Regions from separate parts of the Vibrio sp. 10N genome, predicted to be linked through region 1. Evidence: predicted binding sites of a transcription regulator. Region 1 holds the regulator's gene; each other region holds the start of a gene.
The links. The regulator PurR, encoded in region 1, represses purine synthesis genes. The targets are predictions, from matches to a motif close to TNANGNAAACGTTTNCNTNA.
Positions count from the first base shown of each region.

Region 1 (2,206 bases):
TTATTGCACGCTTTCTGTCAGCTCGACCTTACCTATCTTTTGGATGAAAACGACTAGCTAACATGTGGCGCAAAAGGGTTTTCCGCTCTCTATGAGTCAATTTTGCGCCTTAGTTATAAATTTCTAGGATAAATGATTGCCAGCTCACTAAGCTGCGACTACAATTCGCCGTTTAAATGCAATCACCCAACGGCATTACAATTAGACGCCCCTTTCCGGTGCCGACTTTGAGCCATACGCTCAAACTTTGCCTTGGCTTGCATACACTTGCCGGTTCCCGCCTTTAAATTCGTATTTTCACAAAAGTGCTGGAACCACTAAAATGAAAGCGGCACAAACGTTAATTCAACGTTAAACCTATAAGCCGCGACTAATAGGATATCACTATGGCAACCATTAAAGATGTCGCCCGACTTGCTGGCGTTTCAACGACCACAGTATCCCATGTAATTAATAAGACTCGCTTTGTTGCAGAAGCAACACAAGAAAAAGTGATGGCGGCGGTTAATGAGCTCAATTACGCCCCAAGTGCGGTTGCTCGTAGCTTGAAATGCAACTCGACCAAGACCATTGGCATGCTGGTTACGCAGTCGACCAACTTATTTTTCTCAGAAGTCATCGATGGTGTGGAAAGTTACTGCTATCGCCAAGGCTATACTCTCATTTTGTGTAACACAGGCGGTGTTTACGAGAAGCAACGTGACTACATCCGCATGCTTGCCGAAAAGCGTGTTGATGGCATTTTGGTGATGTGCTCAGACTTAACCGAAGAGCTCCTTGAAATGCTTGACCGCCATGCTGATATTCCTAAGGTAATCATGGATTGGGGCCCAGAGAGCTCGCAAGCAGATAAGATCATCGATAACTCGGAAGAAGGTGGCTATCTAGCAACTAAGTTCTTGATTGAAAAAGGTCATACCGATATTGCTTGCCTAAGTGGCCACTTAGAGAAAGCTGTCTGCCAAGAGCGCATCATTGGTTACAAGCGTGCACTGGTGGAAGCCGGTATCGAAATGAAAGAAGATCGCATTTTAGAAGGTAACTTTGAATGTGATACCGCTGTAATCGCCGCGAACCGAATTGCAGCAATGGAAGAAAGGCCCACTGCAGTATTTTGCTTTAATGACACAATGGCATTCGGACTAATGAGTCGCCTTCAGCAGCTTGGCGTTCGTGTCCCTGACGACATTTCTGTTATTGGTTATGACAATATCGAACTGGCTGAATACTTTTCACCTCCGCTCACAACGGTTCACCAACCGAAGCGACGCGTCGGTAAAAATGCCTTTGAGATTCTACTAGAACGAATCAAAGATAAAGGTCACGAAAAACGCATTTTCGAAATGCACCCAGAAATTGTAGAACGTGACTCTGTCAAACCTCTTACCTAATGCTGACAAAAGTGCCGATTTCGGCACTTTTTTTTGATCTCTATTCAAAGTTTTCCCTGCCCACTGTCAATTTTTTATTCACCTCTAGGCACAAATAGTCAACCATTATTTGAACCAGTGTCACATTTTGAAAAAACAGTAATCAATAACTTACATAGTTTTCCTATATGCTATATGTGTCACGCACAGGGCAAACCATCTGAAAGGGTGGGACGCAAAGCCTCCGGCCTAAACCAATTTTTTAATTGATAGGTAGCGGGGTTGCCGATGGCAAGGGGTAAGACTCAGTTATAGCAGTGGCTTAACAGAGCTCTGACACCCGTTTGCTATACTCTCGGACCTGATTTTGGTGACACAATCAATAACACCGAGAAAAGAATAAGCATGGATAATCCTATACTAAAAGATTCAATGCAGTTATTCGCTCAGCTTGGAAGAGTAAAGTCTCGCTCCATGTTCGGCGGATTTGGCATCTTCGTAGATGATACGATGTTTGCATTAGCAGTGAACAACAAATTACATATCAGAACAGACCGCAAGACCATATCTACCTTTAAGAAACTGGGTTACAAACCATACGTTTACAAAAAGCGTGGATTTCCTGTCGTCACTAAATACTTCGCATTACCAGAAGATTGTTGGCAAGACCAAGAGGCTATCTTGGTTCACGCTAAACAAGCGCTTGAATTTGCTAAAACAGAAAAAGCGCAGCAGTCTGAGGCAAAGCCAAACCGACTAAAAGATTTACCTAACTTACGTCTGGCAACGGAGCGTATGCTCAAAAAAGCCGGTATTGAATCTGTCGGTGATTTGCA
Region 1 covers NZ_BTPM01000001.1:1,178,049-1,180,254, reverse strand. Annotated here, with positions in the region: gene torD (molecular chaperone TorD) at 1-57, shown strand, start outside; gene purR (HTH-type transcriptional repressor PurR) at 387-1,391, shown strand; cyclic di-GMP riboswitch class I at 1,571-1,660, shown strand; gene AAA946_RS05620 (TfoX/Sxy family DNA transformation protein) at 1,776-2,206, shown strand, end outside.

Region 2 (2,206 bases), 1.5 Mb from region 1:
GTTGATGTTATCTAGAACATCACACATCCAGTTAGCAAGCTCAGTTGCGTCTGCTTCAGTGAAGCCACGACGAGTAATCGCAGGTGAACCAACACGGATACCAGACGTTACGAATGGGCTGCGTGGGTCATTAGGTACTGAGTTCTTGTTCACAGTGATGTTTGCTGCGCCAAGAGCGGCATCCGCTTCTTTACCAGTGATGTCTTTGTCGATTAGGTCAACAAGGAACAGGTGGTTTTCAGTGCCGTTAGAGACGATCTTGTAACCGCGCTCTTGGAACTGTGCAACCATCGCTTTTGCATTCTTAACAACGCGCGCTTGGTACTCTTTAAACTCTGGCTCCATGGCTTCTTTGAATGCCACTGCTTTACCAGCGATAACGTGCATTAGAGGACCACCCTGACCACCAGGGAATACAGCAGAGTTCAGTTTCTTGTACATGTCTTCGCCTGCATTAGACAGGATAAGACCACCGCGAGGACCCGCTAGTGTTTTGTGCGTTGTTGTTGTAACTACGTGAGCGTGTGGAACTGGCGTTGGGTAAACACCTGCAGCGATCAGACCCGCCACGTGCGCCATATCAACGAATAGATAAGCATCAACCTTGTCTGCGATTTCACGCATGCGAGCCCAATCCACGATTTGGCTGTATGCAGAGAAACCACCGATGATCATCTTAGGCTTGTGCTCAACAGCAAGCTGTTCCATCTCATCGTAGTTGATTTGACCCGCTTCATCGATACCGTAAGGAATCACGTTGTAGTGCTTACCAGAGAAGTTTACTGGAGAACCGTGAGTCAGGTGACCACCGTGCGCTAGGCTCATACCTAGAACTGTATCGCCTGGGTTAAGTAGCGCCATGTATACTGCGCTGTTTGCTTGAGAACCAGAGTGCGGCTGAACGTTCGCGTACTCACAACCAAATAGCTCACAAGCACGATCAATCGCTAGTGCTTCCGCTTTATCAACATACTCACAGCCACCGTAGTAGCGCTTACCTGGGTAGCCTTCAGCATATTTGTTAGTTAGCTGAGAGCCTTGCGCTTCCATTACGCGAGGGCTGGTGTAGTTTTCCGAAGCGATAAGCTCAATGTGCTCTTCTTGACGTAGTGTCTCTTCTTGAATTGCTGCAAATAGCTCCGCATCGTAATCAGCGATGTTCATATCACGCTTAAGCATCTGTATCTCCTGACTCAGATTGTTCTGAAAGTTTCAAAAAAACCACACAATGACCAAAAGCAAACGTTTTCGTCACCACATTTGATGACTCGCATGATACATAATTTGATCTAGGTCATAAAGAGAAAATTGGAAATTTCTCATGCAGTTTTTTCATAGTGAACCTTAGGCTTCATCATATCCGCCGATAAATCGGCGCTATCACGGGCACTAAGTGTCAATAATTCCATTTACACAGTGTAAAAATTGAATTACATAGGTTTACCGTAAATTTCCCCTTCAAGCTACCGAAAACATCAACTTTTCAATAATATTGCGCCGTTTATTGATTAGAAGAATTTTAAGTTGATGCAAAAACACTCACTCAAAGAAGACTGGATAGCGATTCTTACTGGCACCTTTATCGTCGCTCAGGGGATATTCTTTCTTCAGTCGGCTCAACTATTGACTGGCGGTACTACAGGTCTCGCCCTTCTTATGAGTCAGTTTGTACCGATTTCTTTCGGTACGCTTTATTTCGCCCTAAACAGCCCGTTTTACCTACTTGCTTGGAAACGCTTCGGTAAACGCTTTGCGGCCAGCAGCGCCATCTCCGGTGCCTTAGTGTCTATTATTACGGACAACATGCATCGAGTGGTCACGTTGGATAACGTCAATACTATCTACTGCGCGATCGCCGGCGGCTTATTGATGGGACTAGGTATGCTGATTCTCTTCAGACACCGCTCAAGCCTCGGTGGCTTTAACGTGTTGTGTCTGTTTATTCAGGACAAGTTTGGAATATCGGTTGGTAAAACTCAGATGGCGATTGATTGTGCCATTCTTGTTGCATCGTTCTTCTTTGTATCGCCGTCAATTATCGCGATTTCGATTCTAGGCGCGGTGATGCTGAATTTGGTGCTGGCGATGAATCATAAGCCAACACGGTATGTGGTGACTTACGGATAAAATAAGAAAGGCCCCTTTTGGGGCCTCAGATTGCTGACGAACCCCGCTTTTTCAAGCGGGGTTCTTTTTTCGGAGCGGC
Region 2 covers NZ_BTPM01000001.1:2,716,060-2,718,265, forward strand. Annotated here, with positions in the region: gene glyA (serine hydroxymethyltransferase) at 1-1,179, opposite strand, end outside; gene AAA946_RS12685 (YitT family protein) at 1,528-2,127, shown strand.
Region 2: glyA (serine hydroxymethyltransferase) is a predicted target of PurR. The motif match lies at 1,235-1,254, and genes of this name have one in related genera.

Region 3 (2,206 bases), 520 kb from region 1:
CACCAGCCTCGTTCGCGTGCTTCATTCCTTCAACAATCGAGCGATCCAACGTTGTGTTGGTAGCGATCACACCGTCGATCTGGTTTTTGATCAATGAATCACAAATCTGACCAATCTCATCATCACTTAGATCCGGCGCGATCTTTAATGCAAGCGGTACATATTTACCATGTTTTTCAGCCAGTTCTGCTTGTTTTGCTTTAAGTTCTGCAAGCAGCTCATCCAGCGCTTCGCCGTATTGCAGGCTGCGCAAACCTGGAGTGTTTGGAGATGAGATATTCACCGCGATGTAGCCCGCGTGCTCGTACACTTTCTCCATACAGATAATGTAGTCTTCAGCACCCTTCTCGATTGGCGTATCTTTATTTTTGCCAATGTTAATGCCGATGATGCCGTCGTACTTTGCTTTCTTCACGTTCTCAACTAGGTTATCTACACCTAGGTTGTTGAAGCCCATACGATTAATGATACCTTCAGCTTCAACTAGGCGGAATAAACGTGGCTTGTCGTTACCAGGTTGTGGACGTGGAGTGACCGTTCCAACCTCAACAAAACCAAAGCCCATAGCACCAAATGCTTCAATACACTCCCCGTTCTTATCTAAGCCTGCTGCCAAACCTACAGGGTTTTTAAAGGTTAAACCCATACATTCTACTGGTCGGTTTGGTAATTGTTGGCGATATGCAAGATCAAGTGGTGTGCCGGTGAAGCGCTTGAAGTTTTGAATAGCGAGATCGTGAGCCTTTTCGGCATCAAGTTGGAAAAAGCCAGTTCTGGCAAGACGGTAAAGCATTGTGCCTCCGATAGAAAACCCGTGTAAACGGGGTGGTATTATTTACTGATTCGCTTAAACATGCAATCAAGATTTGTGTTTATCGAAAAAAAGCAAACGTTTCGCATAATATTCCATCAAAATCACGTTACAGCGTCACCCATTTTGACAGCGCATATAAAAAAGCGCCCCGAAGAGCGCTTATTTTTATGATATCAGGGACTTAACCTATAGATTATTTGCACAATTTAGATTGAGTAGACTCAGTTCACGTAGAGCAACCGAGAACTTAGCAAACTCATGTACGTTACCTACCTTGAATTCATTAAGAATATTTTCCCAACGTTGTAGGCTATGTGTATTGGTTTCCATCCAATTATCAAGTGACAGGATCACGTCCTCACCCTCTCCACCGCAGCCACATCGCAATACTTGTGATGTAAGCAAACGCTGTTGCCAATCAAGATCTTCTCGGAATGCCGCCCTTGCTAATGCTTGCCAGTTATTGTCCACTGCCTGACCATTGATTTGATTCAGGAACCAGTGCAAAGACAAGCGATCGCCTAAGTGGAAATAGAGTTTCGACGCACGTTCAACATCAAAGCTTGCTTCGGCAGCAATTTCTGCGATGTCGACGGCTGAGAGCAGACTTGATAAGCGTGCAACGTAGTTAGCTAGCTCACCACCAACACCTTGCTCAATCCAAATCTCAGCTTGTTCTCTATGCTCCGCAACCTCTTCGGCCACCAAGCAGTTTTCCAAAGTCTGTTCAACTTTGATGACATCTTCGCGATAGCGAGCCACCAGCTGTTCTACAGATTGCTTACCAGGACGGTTACGCAAGATCCAGCGAGCTAAACGACGAAGTGTGCGACGAACAATGAACAACAACTCATACTGCGCCTCAGAGCTTGCTACGTTATCCAGTTTTCGAATTTGCTCGAACGTATACGCAAAACCATAGATTTCTCTCGACGCAGCATACGCATTAGCAATATCCACCACCGTTGCGCCTGTTTCCTCTTGGAGTTTGGTCACAAAATTGCAGCCCATCTCGTTAACCATCTGATTTGCCAGCATAGTTGAGATGATTTCCGCTCGTAGCGGATGATTAGGCATGCTTTCCAAATAGTTACGGCGTAACTCAGATGGGAAGTATTGGGTCAGTTGCTGCTCATGGTAAGGGTCATTAGCAATGTCATCAGTGACAAGTTCCTCTTTAAGCACCATTTTCCCGTAGGCAACTAATACCGACAGTTCAGGGCGAGTCATACCAATGCCCTGCTTTTCACGCTCGAGTAGATCCTCATCTGAAGGGATATACTCTAATGCACGATCAAGATGGCCGGCTTTCTCTAGCGTATGAATAAAGCGGATCTGCTCTTTAACCAATGACACGCCTTGGAATTCCGTAACCGAAATTGACTCTGATTG
Region 3 covers NZ_BTPM01000001.1:1,702,043-1,704,248, reverse strand. Annotated here, with positions in the region: gene pyrD (quinone-dependent dihydroorotate dehydrogenase) at 1-793, opposite strand, end outside; gene AAA946_RS07945 (NAD-glutamate dehydrogenase) at 1,001-2,206, opposite strand, start outside.
Region 3: pyrD (quinone-dependent dihydroorotate dehydrogenase) is a predicted target of PurR. The motif match lies at 882-901, and genes of this name have one in related genera.

Region 4 (2,206 bases), 2.3 Mb from region 1:
CCTCACCAAAAGGCTGACAAATTTGCTTTGCCGTATCATGCCAATGCTGGCAGTCCTCTTCGAAAGGATAAAATGGCGTAAGGTCAAAACCGCCCCCGAACCACCAAATTGGCTCTTCACCCTCTTTCTCAGCTATAAAGAAACGTACATTGGCATGGGATGTGGGAATATATGGGTTCTTAGGATGAATCACCAAAGACACCCCCATGGCTTCAAACTTACGTCCAGCAAGCTCTGGTCGATGCGCAGTCGCAGACGCTGGCATTTTGTCGCCAAACACGTGGGAGAAGTTTACACCGCCTTGTTCAAAAATGTGGCCGTCTTTCATCACTCGACTGCGACCGCCACCGCCTAGCTCCCGCTGCCACTCATCCTGCTGAAAAGTCGCGACGCCGTCTTGCTGCTCGAGCTTTTGGCAGATATCGTCTTGGAGCTGAAGTAGAAAAGCTTTAACTTGATGTTTATCGACTTGCTGCACGAGGACTCCTTAGCCTTGTCGTAATACTTTTAGGGTGCGAGCATCACGGATCTCACTCGGTTTATTTCTACCCCCCGTCTCACCTTCGAGGATCGCAGACAGGCGATTACCTAGTTGCTGCTTAACTTCTTCAGTCGTCATGCAAGATGGCATGCCGGAGAGATTAGCACTGGTCGACGTAATTGGCTTGCCGTAGGCCAAACACAATTTCTGTACCAACTCATGGTCAGTAACACGCACTGCGATGGTGTCAAAAGCGCCGCTCAACCAAGAAGAGACACGGGCACTGGCAGGCATGATCCAAGTGTAAGGCCCAGGCCAAGTTTGCTGAACACTTTCTAGCTGCTGCTCTGTCAGTTGCGCTTCATCAATGTAAGGGCGAAGCTGCTCAAAATTCGCCGCGATAAGGATAAGCCCTTTCTCAACAGGGCGCTCTTTAACGGCTAAAAGCGTTTTAATTGCTTGAGTATCGTCTGGATCACAACCCACACCAAATACCCCTTCCGTTGGATAAGCAATAACTTCACCGGATTGAAGCGCTGCAACTGTGGTTTGAAAATTATCCACCGAGACTCCCTCTTACTAAAAGCTAAACAAATATTTTACATTTCTACGGCACTATGCTCAAAAGCCGAGTGAGAATCCAGAAAAAAACACAAAAATCACCCACGCAAACGTTTTCCTAAGAAAAAAATCCTCGTATAATGCGCGCAAATTAGTCCATTTGCACACGCCTTGAAGGAGCTTCGGATGAAAGTCGGCATTATTATGGGTTCAAAATCAGATTGGCCAACCATGAAACTAGCAGCAGAAATGCTGGATCAGTTTGGTGTGGATTATGAAACCAAGGTTGTTTCTGCTCACCGCACACCGCAACTACTCGCTGACTACGCGACCTCTGCGAAAGAGCGCGGTATCTCAGTCATCATCGCCGGTGCTGGCGGCGCGGCGCACCTTCCAGGTATGGCAGCGGCATTCACCAGTGTTCCAGTTCTGGGTGTTCCAGTTCAAAGTCGTGCACTAAAAGGCATGGACTCATTACTGTCTATCGTGCAAATGCCAAAAGGCATCGCTGTTGGCACACTGGCTATCGGTGAAGCAGGCGCAGCAAACGCGGGTATCCTAGCCGCGCAGATCATTGGTGTTCATGACAACGCCGTAATGGAAAAAGTTGAAGCCTTCCGCAGCCAACAAACAGAAACCGTACTTGCTAACCCAGATCCTTCTGAGGACTAATGATGAAACACGTACTGGTTCTTGGAGCAGGCCAACTGGCGCGCATGATGTCGCTAGCCGGTGCCCCTCTGAATATCAAAATCTCAGCATTTGATGTGCGCAGTGAGAATATCGTTCACCCACTGACACTTGAAGTGCTGGGTAACGGTCTAGAGCATGCCATTGCTGAAGCTGACGTTATCACGGCTGAGTTCGAACACATTCCACTCGATGTCCTCGCGATCTGTGAGAAGAGTGGCAAGTTCCTCCCGTCGACAGAAGCCATCAAAGCTGGTGGTGATCGCCGTATTGAAAAAGGCCTTCTCGACAGCGCAGGTGTGAAAAACGCCAAATATTCCGTTATCAATACACGCGAAGATTTTGATGCGGCTATTGCCCACGTCGGTCTGCCTATGGTGCTTAAGAGCGCATTGGGTGGCTATGACGGAAAAGGTCAGTGGCGTTTAAAAACGCTTGATGATGTCGACACAATTTGGGCAGAAATGGCCGAAT
Region 4 covers NZ_BTPM01000001.1:3,467,998-3,470,203, forward strand. Annotated here, with positions in the region: gene hemF (oxygen-dependent coproporphyrinogen oxidase) at 1-478, opposite strand, end outside; gene AAA946_RS16035 (L-threonylcarbamoyladenylate synthase) at 488-1,045, opposite strand; gene purE (5-(carboxyamino)imidazole ribonucleotide mutase) at 1,229-1,714, shown strand; gene AAA946_RS16045 (5-(carboxyamino)imidazole ribonucleotide synthase) at 1,717-2,206, shown strand, end outside.
Region 4: purE (5-(carboxyamino)imidazole ribonucleotide mutase) is a predicted target of PurR. The motif match lies at 1,145-1,164, and genes of this name have one in related genera.